2 regions of the Rhizobium sp. GW821-FHT14E12 genome follow, and region 2 is predicted to be linked to the other one. Evidence: riboswitches for the same ligand, from Rfam matches in the RefSeq annotation. Region 2 holds a riboswitch; the other holds the start of a gene.
What was found. A riboswitch is a leader RNA that binds a small molecule or an ion and turns the genes downstream of it on or off. The one in region 2 is predicted to bind S-adenosylmethionine.

Region 1 (7,657 bases), on a different contig from region 2:
ATCCACGGCGGTAAAGCGTTGGCGTCACTATGGCGCGCAATGGGTGATGATCCTGAGTGGTGCCCAGTCGGCGCTTGCCGGTGGTTTCATGATCAGCCGATCCCTTGGCACCGCAGCGCCGACGATTCTGGATATCACCCCTTATGTCGGGTTCGGCGCATTCTACTTCCTGCTGTCGGCAATCTGGCTTGTCGTCGCGGCCTATCGCAGTGCAGACGCATAGGCCCTGCCCATTCGCGCCGATCAAGCTCTGTGCCTGATCGTCACCAATCCAGGAAATATCGATCACCGCGACAATTCCCTTGTCGCCCTCTCCAGCCCGCCGAGGGTCAGCGGATACATCCGGTCGGCAAACAGGCGGCGGACGATGGAGATCGAGGTGGTGTGGCTCCAATAGTCCTCGGGCACGGGGTTGAGCCAGACACATTTGCGGAAATGGCCGGTGATGCGATTGAGCCAGACCTCGCCGGCTTCCTTATTCCAGTGTTCGACCGAGCCGCCCGGTCGGACTATCTCGTAGGGGCTCATGGAGGCGTCGCCGACGAAGACGATGCGGTAATCGGAGCCGAAGGTGCGGATCAGGTCTGATGTCGCGGTGATGTCGACGCGCCGGCGGCGATTGTCCTTCCAGACGCCTTCATAGAGGCAATTGTGGAAGTAGAAATATTCCATGTGCCGGAATTCGGCGCGGGCGGCGGAGAAGAGTTCCTCGACCACGCGAATATGATCGTCCATCGAGCCGCCGATATCGAAGAACATCAAAAGCTTGACCGCGTTGCGCCGCTCCGGCCGTGTCTGGACATCGAGATAGCCGTGTTCGGCGGTAGAGCGGATCGTGCCGGAGAGATCGAGCTCGTCGGCGGCACCTTCGCGCACCCAGCGGCGCAGCCGCTTCAGCGCCAGCTTGATGTTGCGGGTGCCGAGCTCGACGCCGTCGTCGAGGTTCTGAAACTCGCGCCGGTCCCAGACCTTCACCGCCTTGCGGTGATTGGAGGTCTCCTGGCCGATGCGGACGCCCTCGGGATTGTAGCCATGCGCGCCGAAAGGGGAGGTGCCCGCGGTACCGATCCATTTCGAGCCGCCCTGATGCCGGCCCTTCTGTTCGTCGAGGCGCTGGCGCAGCGTCTCCATCAGTTTCTCGAAGCCGCCGAGCGCCTCGACCAGCTTCTTTTCCTCTTCCGTCAGATGTTTCTCAGTGAGCTTGCGCAGCCATTCCTCGGGAATGGTGGCCGCCCCGATCGTCTGCGGGCCGCCGCCAATCGCCTCGACGCCGCGGAAATAATCGGCGAAGACCTGGTCGAAACGGTCAATGAAGCGCTCGTCCTTGATCAGCGTCGTTCGGGCCAGATAGTAGAAGGCCTCGACGTCGTAGTCGGCGATCCCCTCTTCCATTCCCTCCAGAAGTGACAGGAATTCCCGGAGGGTCACCGGAACCTTCGCTTCCTTCAGCTTCAGGAAGAAGGGAATGAACAAGGTCAGAACCTCTCTTCGCCGATCTCCTCCAGATCATAGGGCGTGGTCTGGTAGAGTTCGTTGATCCAGTTGCCGAAGAACAGATGTGCATGGCTGCGCCAGCGGTTCTGTGGCGGGATTTCCGGGTCGTTATGCGGGAAATAATTATGCGGCATCCTGATCGGCACGCCGGCATTCACATCCCGGAAATATTCGTCCGCCAGCGAGGTGGAATCATACTCTACGTGATTGAACATGTAGAGCCGGTTGCAGGCCTTCTCGTGCACCAGGCAGACGCCCATCTCGCTCGATTCCATCAGGATCTCGAGGTTCGGCACCTTCTCGATGTCGGCGCGGCGCACTTCCGTCCAGCGTGAGACCGGCACGGCGAAGTCGTCGGAAAAGCCGTTGAGATAGACTGAGGACGGCTTCAGGTTCTGGTGGCGGTAGACGCCAAAGGCTTTTTCCTTCAGCGTATATTTCGGCACCTTATGGAAGTGATAGGCCGCCGCCATGGCGCCCCAGCAGACGTTCAGCGTCGAATGGACATTCGTCGCCGTCCAGTCGAAGATCTGCTGCATCTCGTCCCAGTATGTGACCTCTTCGTACTCCAGGAGTTCGATCGGCGCACCGGTGATGATGAAGCCGTCGAACTTGCGGTGCTTCACCTCTTCCCAGGTCTGGTAGAAGGAGAGCAGATGCTCTTCGGAGGTGTTCTTGGCCTTGTGGCCGCCGACGCGCACCAGCGAGAATTCCACCTGCAGCGGCGAAGCGCCGACCAGGCGCGCCATCTGCACCTCGGTCTTGATCTTGTTCGGCATGAGGTTGAGAAGCCCGATCTGAAGGGGACGGATATCCTGACGGATCGCCATCGTCTCAGTCATCACCCGCACACCCTCGTTCTGGAGGGCTTCGAACGCGGGAAGCGTATCGGGAATCTTGATGGGCATCGTTATCACTCGACCAAAAAACAAAAACCGGCCGCGATCATATGAATCGCTACCGGTCCGCACGCGGCCCTTTAGCGACTTATTTAACGTGGCTGCAAGCCGGCCGGCCAAATCACCACAAGGGAAATTCAATAGACCCGCGGCCTCTATCGGTCAATGGGGAAGCTTCTGAGGCGGGCTGGCGGCCGTGCTCTGATGTCGGTTGCCGCTTACAGATGTTCAAGAAGCGCGTGTGTGCAATTCGCTCCGGAGGCCGCCCGCCCTTCGAGGCCTTAGTGTTTGCGCTTACGCTTAAACCCCAGGCACCTCAGGGTGAGGTGGAGAGAGTTTTGCTGTCGGAGATAAGGGGGCAGTCCTCACCCTGAGGTGCGGAGGCTGAAAGCCGGAGCCTCGAAGGGCGGGGACGGGTGGCTGTGATCACTTCATTTTGACGGAATGAGATAGCAACTGCCCCACATTGTCCGGCGGCACGTTGCCTCATTAGTGGGTATCTCTTGACAAAATCAATCTGCCATTGTATTTTTTGTACACAAATAATTATTATGTGTACAAAAGGAGAGACCGCATGGCTGATAGCGCCACGATTACCATACGGGTACCAGTTGAAGTCAAAGACATGCTTGAGAGCATTTCGCAGGAGACCCGTAGAAGTCGCTCCTATTTGGCATCGGAAGCTTTGTCCGAGTACGTTCGTCGCCATTCTGAGATCAAGGCAGGTTTGAAGGTCGGCGAGGAAGACGTCGCTGCTGGAAACATAACGACACATGTGGAGGCTATGATCGAAATCCGCGCCGTAGCCGAAGCAGGCTTGTCGTATATGGAAGGTTTGCCGTTCAAGGGTTGGTCGCGAAAAGTGCTCGATGATTTCAAAAGCGAGTTTGCCGGAATGCTAAATGGGCGGCCGGTTGACCGAAAGTGAGCTTTTCCATTGTGGAGAGGAAAGCTGGCGCAATAGGAACCGATGATCGAGCGGCGAACTCGCTGCTCGATCTGCGTTGACGCGAAGTCTGCAAAGGGTCGGAAGTTGCCGTTCGGTGGTGGCATTTGCCACATCAGGCTGCATTTTGATGAGAAAGGTTTCCGCAGCTTCCTTGGGGGCAATTGCTATTACTTCCCCTGCCCGCGCGCCTTGGCGGCCGCCTCGCCCTTCTAGGCCTTGACGTTTGCGCTGACGCTTTAACGCCAAGACACTTCAGGGTGAGGCGGAGCAGGCTCGTCGCAACGACAAAGCTGAGATGAACGATGGGCCAGGTAGTGCAGCTGGGTGAAAAGATCAGCCCTCATGCTGAGGAGGCCCGCAGGGCCGTCTTGAAGCACGAGGGCGGGTCGTAGCTGGCCAAGTGGGTCAGCCGTCCCCGACGCCGACGCCTTCTACAGATGGTCAAGGAAGTGCTGGATTGTCATCATTCTGATCTAGACTGTATACCCACGATGTCTGCTATCGAGAGGCAAGCCGACTTTGTTGAATGGAACGAATATGACACTGGATATGATACTGCCTTTTCTAGGGCATTCCGAACAAGATCCAGGGTTGGTCGACCTGTTGGCCTCCGTCGGGTTCGATGTTTCCCTGATGCCGGGGCGAGCCCAACGTGGCGCCGGCACCGGACACTGCGAGCTAAACTCCCTGGGCATTGAACTCGCCTTCGACTTTCATACTGGCTACAAAACCAGGTTCGGAATGCCCAGGGATGGTGGCAAAGCGATCCTTTCGGCAATCTTTGCGTACGGTCAGCCCAACGAAAAGCGTGCAGCCTATGTTGGGCCGATTCCCTTCAGCCGCAGTCCGATTCACAACCGCGACGAAGCTCTGCTACAATTCGGTTTGCCTCTACGAACCGAAGAAGAGGATGGCATTGTCGAATGGGACCAATGGGTTAAAGACGGCGTGCAGGTGCGTACGGAATACCTTGACGACGGCTCCCTTTTTATCTGCACCTACTCGGTGCCCTTTATCGGAACCGCATCCAGTTAGCATAGCCACGGCGGATGAAGGCAATCCCGACTGTCCGTCACAGATCTTCAAGGAAGTGCTGCATGCCATAGCCGAGACGCTGCCGTACCGTTGCGATCGGCAGCCAGAAGAAGCGGAAGCGGATGGGGTCGCTGCCGTCGAACGGCGTCATTTCGAGATGGAGCCAGGTATCGGGTGTCGCTTCAGGCAGGGTGCAGCGGAAATAGTGTCTCTGATGATGATATTCGCGCCCGTCCTTTTCGAAACGGTAGTCATGAATGCCGAGCGGCCGCAGTTCCGCCGCCGCAAGACCGGTCTCTTCCTCGAATTCGCGTGCCGCCGCCGCTGCTATATCCTCGCCCGGCTCGACGGTACCACCGGGAACCTGCAGCTTGACGGCGGGGAAGTCCGGCTCGTCGAACACCAGCAGATGCCGGCCGCGTAGCGCGTGGATCAGGACTTTGACGGCATCCGGCCGCATTATTTCCCCTGGCCCCGCGTCATGAAGGCGAGGCGTTCGAAGAGGTGGACATCCTGTTCGTTCTTCAACAGCGCGCCGTGCAGCTTCGGCAGTACGCTTTTCGCATCGACACGCAGGGTGACCGGATCGACATCGTCGGCGACGAGGAGGCGGATCCAGTCGAGCGCCTCGGAGGTGGACGGCTTCTTCTTCAGGCCCGGCACGTCGCGGATCTCGAAGAATTGGGCGAGGGCCGCGCGGACCAGCGCCTGCTTGATGCCGGGATAATGCACCTCGACGATGCGCGTCAGCGTCTCGACATCGGGAAAGCGGATATAGTGGAAGAAGCAGCGGCGCAGGAAGGCGTCCGGCAGCTCCTTCTCGTTGTTGGAAGTGATGATGACGATCGGCCGGATGGCGGCGCGGATGGTTTCGCCGGTCTCGTAGACATGGAATTCCATGCGGTCGAGTTCCTGCAACAGATCGTTCGGAAATTCGATGTCGGCCTTGTCGATCTCGTCGATCAGCAGCACGCATTTCCGCGACGCCGTGAAAGCCTGCCAGAGCTTGCCCCGCCGGATATAGTTCCGAACATCATGGACGCGCTCGTCGCCCAACTGGCTGTCGCGCAGACGCGAGACGGCATCATATTCGTAGAGGCCCTGCTGCGCTTTCGTGGTCGATTTGATGTTCCATTCGATCAGGTCGAGACCGAGCGCGGTCGCCACCTGGCGCGCCAGTTCCGTCTTGCCGGTGCCCGGCTCGCCCTTGACCAGAAGCGGCCGTTCCAGCCGGATGGCAGCATTGACGGCCACCATCAAATCCTTGTCGGCGATATAGTCCGCAGTTCCCTGAAATTGCATCGGAAGGCTTTCATCAATATTTGAGGTGCAAGCTAGCTCCTGGCCTTACTCGGTTCAAGGCATGAGACGGTGTATATATTGAACGTGATCGCCCTGATGAGCTGCATGGATGGACATGTGGGCAGGTGATGGTTAACTGACGATACGTGCGTCGCAGGGAAGTGTTGATGGCAGTTGAAACGCAAGCCGCGCCGAATATTCAGGGGAACGACCGGGTCGGATACGATTTCAGCGTTCTCTATCGGCTGAGGATGATGTTTTCCGCCTTTTGGGGTTCGGCGGTCCGCATCAGGATCATTTCGCTGACGGTCGCGCTGTTCGTGATCATTCTGGGCACGGCCTATGTTCAGGTTCTGCTCAATAGCTGGAATGCGCCTTTCTACGATTCGCTGGCGCGGCGCGATACCGGCGCTTTCTTCCATCAGCTTGGCGTTTTCGGCATGATTGCCGGCACACTTCTCATCCTCAATGTCATCCAGGCCTGGCTCAATCAGATGACCGCGCTCTACATGCGCGAGGGCCTGGCGCGCGATCTCGTTGATCAATGGCTGAAAGCCAAGCGTGCCCTTCGTCTCGCCTCTTCCGGCCTGATCGGCGTCAATCCCGACCAGCGGTTGCACGAGGATGCGCGCAATCTCGCCGAGAGCACCACGGGCCTCGCGATCGGCCTGGTGCAGGCGACCATCCTGCTCCTGAGCTTCATCGGCGTGCTCTGGGAACTGTCCAGCGGCATGGTCTTCCATTACAACGATATGAGCTTTTCGATCCCCGGCTACATGGTCTGGGCGGCGATCATCTATGCCGGTTCGGCCTCATTCCTCAGTCAGTTTGTTGGCCGTCGGCTGGTGCGGTTGAACGCAGACCGCTACTCCAAGGAAGCCGAGCTGCGCTTTGCGCTGATGCATGCCAACGAACACATGCCGGCGATCACCATTGCCGGCGGCCAGGAGAACGAGCGCCGGCGGATCAATCTCGATATTTCCGCCGTGCTTGCCGTCATCCGCCAGCTGGCCATCGCCAATACCAATCTCACCTGGGTCTCGGCCGGCTATGGCTGGCTGGTGCTGATCATTCCGATCCTGGTGGCTGCGCCTGCCTATTTCTCCGGCGGGCTGACCTTCGGCCAGCTGATGGTGGCGGTCGGCGCTTTCAATCAGGTCAATACGGCCTTGCGCTGGTATGTCGCCAATTTCGGCCCGATCGCCGAATGGCGCGCGACGCTGATGCGCGTCACCGATTTCCGCCAGGCGCTGATGGAAATGGACGACACGACGCCGATGCCGCACACCATCACCTTCGACCAGGCAGCCCCCGGCACGATGGCATGGACCGACATGGAGATTTCCACCAAGACCAGCGAGGATGCCATGGAAAATGGCTTCCGCATTCGCGAGGGCTCGGTGACCATTGCCGCCGGCGAGCACATCATGGTCAATGGCGATCATGGCGTGAACCGCAGGCTGCTGTTCCAGTCGCTGGCGCATCAATGGAATTGCGGCTCGGGCACGATCAGCATGCCGCCGATGGAAGACATGCTGTTCATGCCGCACACGCCCTATGTGCCGGGCGGCACGCTCCGCGAGGCGATCTGTTTCCCCGAGGACGGGGATGCCTATGATGATGCCGCCGTCGAAGCCGCGATGGACAAGGTCGGCCTTGGCCGTCTGAAGGGCCGGCTCGATACGCAGGCTCGCTGGGACCGGCTGCTGGACAATGACGAGCAGAAAGCCATCGCCTTCGCGCATCTGCTGCTGGCAAAGCCGAAATGGATTATCCTCGACGAAGTCATGGAAGGGCTGGAGCTGGATGTCCAGGCGAAGTTCTCGGCGCTGCTGACGGAATTTGCCGATGCGACCGTGATCTATATCGGCCGCTCCGACGCCTATCTCCAGGCGATGTCGCCGCGCGTCCTGCATCTGCAGGCGCTGGTGCCGCACGAAGAAGAGGTCGCCGCCGCAACCACGCCAGCGGAACCGGC
Region 2 (7,657 bases):
ACTCTTGCGCAACTCCGGCGTTACCGCGACGCCGGCGATCACCGCATCCCCCTGCGACGCCGAAAGTGCGCCCTGCAATTCCTCGAAGGGCAGCGCCTGGATCTGGCATTTGTCCGATATGCCGAGTTCGTCGCAGATCTCGCGGGCGAGATCGACATGGAAGCCTGAGAGCTTGCCGTTCTGATCGGCGAAATTGAAGGGCGGGAAATCGACGGAGGTCAGGAAGCGCAGCCTGACCAGCGTGGAAAGATCCGGCTTCGGCAACCGTTCGCGCGCATCGAAGAGAACCGGCAGGCTGGTCGACGGCGCCTGCTGCGCAGCGACAGGCATGGCACAGGAGACGGCCATCAGCACTGCGCCTGTCAAGGATCTCGCCACGGATATCAACGACGAAAGACAAACGCGCATGACGATGACTAAGCCTCCTGTCAGGTGTTCAATTTCCTGATTTCAAGACGGGTGTAACAGAGTCATGCAGAAGGGGGAATATCGCGCTGTGCCAAGAACCAGAAACGCCTGGTCCTGCATGGCAACATGATCAAGCGCAAAGGCAGCGTTGCTTAGCGACCTGCTATCCGTTTTGGGGGCGGAAGCAATTCGAGTTTAGCAGGGGCGGCGTTGCCCTTGTCCCCTCGCCGCCTGACCAGTTTCGCGGGGGCGCCGACATAGATGCCGTAGGGCACGGTCTTTCCTTTGACGACAGCATTGGCGCCGATGACGCAGCCCTTTGCGATATGGGAGCCGCCGAGGATCTTCGCTCCGGCGCCGATCCAGACATCGTCCTCGATGACGACAGGCTTCTTGGTGACGCCCTGCATGCGGATCGGCTGCGTGACATCATCGAAATTGTGATCGAACGACACGACCATGGCATGGGCGGCGATCCGCACGTCATTGCCGATGGTGATGTCGCCGCGTCCAAGCAGAATGGCATAATCATTGAGGGAGACATGATCGCCGATCTCGATGCTGCCACGCTGCGCGTCGATGACGACGCCTCTGCGGATAAAGGCCCTCTCGCCGATGCAGACGCTGCCATCCTTCCAGATGATCGTCGTACCGCGCGGCACCTTCGTGCGGCGGGATATCCGCAGCACGCCGCGCGTGAAGATGGCCTTCAGTCTGTAGAATGACGCAAAGTTGAGCATCTGGTCCGTTCCGGTTAGGAACGACCTTCTGTCATGGTTGTCTGTCAGCAGCCTGAACAAACGAGGGTTTTGTTGCGGCGGCATCCAATCCTGATACGCGCGGCTCGGCTCAAAGCGGTGAAATCGGAAGTTCCCTGCCTGTCATGAGCTTGGAGCGGAGGAAAGCTGGAGCGGGTGAAGGGAATCGAACCCTCGTATTCAGCTTGGGAAGCTGCTGCTCTACCATTGAGCTACACCCGCCTGATATCCGGAGATGTCCAACAGTTGCCGGCCTCTGTCAAGGCCGGCAGGTGACCAATCACAGACGGAAGTGCTTCGACAGCTTCAGGCCCTGCGCCTGATAGTTCGAGCCGAGGCCGGAGCCGTAGAGGCTGGTCGGCTGTTCCAGCATGTGTTCGTAGACCAGGCGGCCGACGATCTGACCATCTTCGAGGATGAAGGGGACTTCATGGCTGCGCACTTCCAGCACGGCGCGGCTGCCACGGCCGCCGGCGGGTGCGTGGCCGAAGCCTGGGTCGAAGAAGCCGGCATAGTGGACGCGGAACTCGCCAACTAGCGGATCGAAAGGCGTCATCTCGGCGGCATAATGCGGCGGCACATGCACGGCTTCGCGCGAGACGAGGATATAGAACTCGTCCGGATCGAGGATCAGTTCGGTGCGGCCGCGGCTATAGAGCGGCTCCCAGAAATCGTAGATATCGTGCTGCGCCTTCTTGTCGACATCGACGACGGCGGTGTGGTGCTTGCCGCGATAGCCGATCAGGCCTTCCTTATCGCCGGCAAGGTCGATCGACAGGGCGATGCCGCCGCCGTTGACGTTCGGCTGCTTACTGGCGACCAGCGTTTCGCTGGCATGCAGCGCCATCAACTCCGGCTCGTTCAGCAGTGCCTGGCCGACGCGGAAACGGATCTGCGACAGGCGCGAGCCGCGGCGCACCACGATCGGGAAAGTGCGCGGGCTGATCTCCAGATAGAGCGGGCCGGAATAGCCGGCCGGGATCTTGTCGAACTCCTGCGCCCGGTCGGTGATGACGCGGGTGAAGATATCGAGGCGGCCGGTCGAGCTTTTCGGATTGGCCGACGCCGACATATCGGCCGGCAGGTCGAGACGCTCCATCAAGGGCACGATGTAGACGCAGCCGGTTTCCAGCACGGCACCTTCGGACAGGTCGATCACATGCAGCTTCAGCCGGTCGAGCTTGTCGGCGACGAGATGCGACGGGCCGGGCATGAAGCTGGCGCGGACGCGGAACGCATGCGCGCCGAGGCGAAGGTCAAGGCTCGCCGGCTGGATCTGATCGTCGTCCAGTTCCCGTTCGCTCGTCAGCCGCCCCGCTTCGAAGAGCGCGGCAATGGCGCGATCAGCCAAAATTCCAGTATTGCGAGCCATCATGCCTTTTCCATAATTTGCCGCAGACAAAACCAAACTCAGGGAATTGACGCAAGCGGTCAACGGCAGTATTGCAACTTATCCCGTGGTGATTTGGCCGGTCGGCTTGCAGCCACGTTAAATAAGTGGCTAAAAAGACCGGGTTGAAAACCGGTCTGCAATTGCGGCCGGTTTTTTTGTTTTGAAAGTGGTGATGGCATGAGCAAGACTTGGCGCCCCGCAACCCAACTCGTTCACAGCGGAACGCTCCGCTCGCAATTCGGCGAGACATCCGAAGCGATCTATCTGACCCAGGGCTTCGTCTACGACACATCGGAAGCCGCCGAGGCGCGCTTCAAGGGTGAGACCGACGGTTTCATCTATGCCCGCTATGGCAGCCCGACCAATGACATGTTCGAAAAGCGCATGTGTGCGCTCGAAGGCGCGGAAGATGCACGCGCCACCGCCTCGGGCATGGCCGCCGTCACCGCGGCTATTCTCTGCCAGCTGAAGGCCGGCGATCACATCGTTGCCGCCCGCGCCCTGTTTGGCTCCTGCCGCTGGGTCGTCGAGACGCTGGCGCCGAAATACGGCATCGAATGCACGCTGGTCGACGGTCGCTTCACCGAGAACTGGGAAAAGGCGATCCGGCCGAACACCAAGGTCTTCTTCCTGGAAAGCCCAACCAACCCGACGCTGGAAGTGGTGGATATTGCCGCCGTTGCCAAGCTCGCCAACCAGATCGGCGCCAAGGTCGTGGTCGACAACGTCTTTGCGACGCCGCTGTTCCAGAAGCCTCTGGAACTCGGTGCCCATATCGTCGTCTACTCCGCCACTAAGCATATCGACGGCCAGGGCCGCTCGCTCGGTGGCATCATCCTCTCCGACAAGCAGTGGATCGACGAGAACCTGCAGGATTATTTCCGCCATACCGGTCCGGCCATGTCGCCGTTTACCGCCTGGACGCTGCTGAAGGGGATCGAGACGCTGCCGCTGCGTGTCGCCCAGCAGACGGCAAACGCCGCCAAGATCGCCGATTTTCTGGCCGATCAGGGCAAGGTCGCCAAGGTGATCTATCCCGGCCGCAAGGACCACCCGCAGGCCGATATCATCGCCAAGCAGATGACCGGCGGCTCGACGCTGGTGGCCTTCGAACTGAAGGGCGGCAAGGAAGCGGCCTTCAAGCTGCAGAACGCGCTGGAGATCGTGAAGATCTCCAACAATCTCGGCGACTCGAAGAGCCTGATCACCCATCCGGCCACCACCACGCACAAGAACCTCACCGACGAGGCCCGCGCCGAACTCGGCATTTCGCCAGGCACCGTGCGCCTCTCGGCCGGCATCGAGGACGGTGACGATCTGGTCGAGGATTTCGCCCGCGCGCTGGCGCAGGTTTCGGCCTGAGTTTTGTCATCCAAACCCGCCCGGATCTCGTTCGGGCGGGGCGGCTTGCCTTGACAATAGGCATGCCGGATAGCTTAGGCCAAGGCCAATTAACCCTTGGAACTAGCCTTAGTCCCTGAAAAGCCGTATGATTTACCCGTTATAGGGGTTTTCACCGATCCGTTCCTTGACGGATCAGGTTGTGTATAGGATACCGCTAGATGTCCCGCTTTCGTGGGATCATGGAAAGCGGAGCAGATGCCCTAGACTTAAAATGCTGGAGCGTCCGATGTGCGTTTATTGGAACGCACGACGTTTCGGAGTAATGACCAAGGTGTCAGGCATGTATCGCGCTCTAACACGGGATATCGAAGTCGTCGTCGAACCTTTTTATCTGGAGGAGCAATCCGATCCGGATGACGACCGCTATGTCTGGGGTTATCGCATCGTCATTTCCAACCACTCCACGGTCAATGTCCGGCTGGTGACGCGCTATTGGCACATCACCGATCAGAACGGATTGGTGGACGAAGTGACCGGACCTGGCGTCGTCGGCGAACAGCCACGACTTGGCCCCGGCGATACCTACGAATATTCGTCAGGCTGCCCGCTCGATACGCCATCGGGCATGATGTTCGGCCATTATCAGATGGAGACGGACGACGGGGAACTCTTTCACGTCAAGATCCCCGCCTTCTCGCTGGATACGCCCAACCTGCTGCGGACGCTGAACTAAGCCCGATCAGGCTTCCTTTACCTCGGAGACTTCGAAGCGATAGGTGGTCGAGCAGAACTCGCAGGTGACAGCAATTTCGCCATTCTCCTGGCTCACCTCGATTTCCTCGGCGGAAAAGCCCTGCAACACGCCCTTCAGCTTGTCGCGCGAACAGGTGCAGCGATCGAAAACCGCCTTCGGTTCATAGACGCGCACGCCACGCTCGTGGAAGAGACGGAACAGCAGACGTTCGGTGCCGACCTGCGGGTCGGTCAGTTCGTCGGCATCGATCGTCTCGACCAATGACCGGGCTTCCTCCCAGGCGTCGTCCTCGACATGATGGCGCGGATTGCTATCGCCGTCGCCGCCATGCAGATCCGGCTGGCGCATGCGCTCCGGTGCTTCCGGCAGGAACTGCGCGATCAGCCCGCCCGCCCGCCAGCGATGGCGCGGCTTGCCGGCCTCGTCGCGATCGAACAGTTCGGCGGCACCCAGGCGAACGCGGGTCGGGATCTGTTCCGACTGACGGAAATACGTCCCGGCGATCTCTTCGAGCGAGGCGCCGTCAAGCGCCACGATCCCCTGATAGGGCTGGCTGTAGCGACCCTGATCGATAGTGAAGGCGAGCACGCCCTTGCCGAGCAACTGCTCCGGCTCGGTTTCGCCGGCGGCCACGGCCTTTGCCAGCGCCTCTTCATCGAAGCGGGCATAGGCGCGGACATTTTCCGGCGTGGCGAAATCGGCGACCAGAAGATCGACCGGTCCGTCGCCCTTGGTCTGCACGGTGAACTTGCCCTCGAACTTCAGCGAGGTGCCGAGCAAGACGGTCAGCACCACGGCCTCGGCCAAAAGCCGGGCAACGGGGGCCGGATAATTGTGCCGGGCGAGAATTGCGTCCAGCAAAGGCCCGAGCTGCACGGCGCGGCCGCGCACATCAAGACCTTCGACCTGAAAGGGAACGACATGATCGTCGCCGGCAAAATCGAATTGACCCAGCGAGGCTGCACTTTCCGCCATTGCTATACTCCTACTGCGCCCGCGGCATCAAACTCGCGGTTCTATATCCTCAGATCGCGCCCAGGCACCAAGCAAGAATCGACTTTTGCGCATGAAGGCGGTTTTCCGCCTCATCGAAAACAACGGATTGCGGACCATCGATCACTTCATCCGTCACTTCCTCCCCGCGATGCGCAGGCAGGCAATGCATGAACAAAGCGTCCTTGCCGGCCTGTGCCATCAAAGCCTGGTTGACCTGATAGGGCTGGAAGACGTTGTGACCGCGAGCCCGGTGTTCCTGATTCATGGAAACCCAGGTATCGGTTACCACGCAATCAACGCCAGCGACCGCACGGTCGGCATCATGCGAGAGCATGATTTCGGCGCCCTGGTTGCGGGCCCAGTTCAAATAGTGATCCTTTGGCTCGGAACCAAGGGGTACGGCCATGTTCATGCGATAGTCGAAGCGGGCGGCCCCCTCGATCAGCGAATGCAGCACATTGTTGCCGTCGCCGGTCCAGGCAATGGTCTTGCCCTTGATCGGGCCGCGATGCTCCTCGAAGGTCATGATGTCAGCCATGATCTGGCAGGGATGCGTGTCATCGGTCAGCGCATTGATGACCGGCACGGTCGCATGTTCGGCCAGCTCCAATAGACGCGAATGCTCCGTCGTGCGGATCATGATGGCGTCGACATAGCGCGACAGCACCTTCGCCGTATCGCCGATCGTCTCAGCCCGGCCAAGCTGCATCTCGGTGCCTGACAGGAACAACGTCTCGCCACCGAGCTGGCGCATGCCGACATCGAAGGAAACGCGGGTTCGGGTGGAGGGTTTCTCGAAGATCATCGCCAGCATCTTGCCGGCAAGCGGCTTGTCGGCCGTGCCCGCCTTTAGCGCCTGCTTTCGCACGATGGCATCATCGATGATGCTGCGCAGATCGGCAGCCGCGACGGCCGAGAGATCGAGAAAGTGTTTCGGAGAAGCCATGTTCCTACCTGTACTCTAGAAAACAACAACGCCCGCGTGGGGCAGAAACGCCCCGACAGCGGGCGCTGGATTTAGGCCGACTTTTTGACGCGAGCGGCGCGCACGGATTCTGCCGCGCGTTCGATGCGGGCAATGCCTTCGCGCGCTTCCTCTGCAGTCACCACCAGCGGCGGCAGCAGACGGATGACGTTGTCGCCGGCCGGCACGCCCAAAAGATGCTCGGCGCGGATTGCCTGCAACAGCTCCGCCTGCGGAATGGCAGCCTTGATGCCGAGCATCAGGCCCTCGCCGCGGACATCCTCGATGATATCGGGGAAACGATCCTGAAGCGAAGCCAGGCCCTGGCGGAAGACCAGTGCGATGTCGCGCACATGCTGCAGGAAGCCATCAGCCAGCACGATATCGAGCACGGCATTGCCGACTGCCATGGCGAGCGGATTGCCGCCATAGGTCGAGCCATGCGTGCCGGCCTTCATGCCCGAAGCGGCTTCCGCCGTCGCAAGGCAGGCACCGAGCGGGAAACCGCCGCCGATACCCTTGGCCACGGCCATGATGTCGGGCGTGACGCCGGACCATTCATGGGCAAAGAGCTTGCCGGTACGGCCGACGCCGCACTGGACCTCGTCAAGGATCAGAAGAAGGCCATGCTCGTCGCAGATCTGGCGCAGGCCGCGCAGGAACTCGTTGGTCGCGGGGCGGATGCCGCCCTCGCCCTGCACGGGCTCAATGAGAATCCCGGCCGTCGCATCGGTGACAGCGGCACGCACGGCGTCGAGATCGCCGAAGGGCACCTGGTCGAAGCCCGGTGCCTTCGGGCCGAAACCTTCGAGATACTTCTCCTGTCCGCCGGCGGCGATCGTCGCGATCGTGCGGCCGTGGAAGGCACCTTCGAAGGTGATGATATGGAATTTCTCGGGATGGCCCTTGGAGAACTGGTAGCGCCGCGCCGTCTTGATCGCGCATTCCAGCGCCTCGGCACCGGAATTGGTGAAGAACACCTTGTCGGCAAAGGTGGCTTCCGTCAGGCGCTTCGACAACTTCTCCTGGCCCGGCACCTC

Region 1: it holds a riboswitch for S-adenosylmethionine, as region 2 does, so the genes downstream of both, metA (homoserine O-acetyltransferase MetA) here and AC1RO0_RS22070 (O-succinylhomoserine sulfhydrylase) in region 2, are expected to answer to the same signal.

Annotation. Positions count from the first base shown of each region.
Region 1 covers NZ_JBXAPH010000009.1:30,030-37,686, reverse strand. The annotation lists gene AC1RO0_RS25650 (DUF308 domain-containing protein) at 1-223, shown strand, start outside; gene AC1RO0_RS25645 (vWA domain-containing protein) at 286-1,473, opposite strand; gene metA (homoserine O-acetyltransferase MetA) at 1,476-2,402, opposite strand; SAM riboswitch at 2,454-2,531, opposite strand; gene AC1RO0_RS25635 (CopG family ribbon-helix-helix protein) at 2,968-3,321, shown strand; gene AC1RO0_RS25630 (hypothetical protein) at 3,880-4,377, shown strand; gene AC1RO0_RS25625 (NUDIX domain-containing protein) at 4,415-4,837, opposite strand; gene AC1RO0_RS25620 (AAA family ATPase) at 4,837-5,679, opposite strand; gene AC1RO0_RS25615 (ABC transporter ATP-binding protein/permease) at 5,847-7,657, shown strand, end outside.
Region 2 covers NZ_JBXAPH010000006.1:214,722-222,378, forward strand. The annotation lists gene AC1RO0_RS22050 (transporter substrate-binding domain-containing protein) at 1-348, opposite strand, end outside; gene AC1RO0_RS22055 (acyltransferase) at 561-1,148, opposite strand; tRNA gene AC1RO0_RS22060 (tRNA-Gly) at 1,315-1,388, opposite strand; gene AC1RO0_RS22065 (2'-deoxycytidine 5'-triphosphate deaminase) at 1,447-2,541, opposite strand; SAM riboswitch at 2,614-2,692, shown strand; gene AC1RO0_RS22070 (O-succinylhomoserine sulfhydrylase) at 2,737-3,921, shown strand; gene apaG (Co2+/Mg2+ efflux protein ApaG) at 4,244-4,636, shown strand; gene AC1RO0_RS22080 (Hsp33 family molecular chaperone) at 4,643-5,632, opposite strand; gene argF (ornithine carbamoyltransferase) at 5,682-6,599, opposite strand; gene AC1RO0_RS22090 (aspartate aminotransferase family protein) at 6,671-7,657, opposite strand, start outside.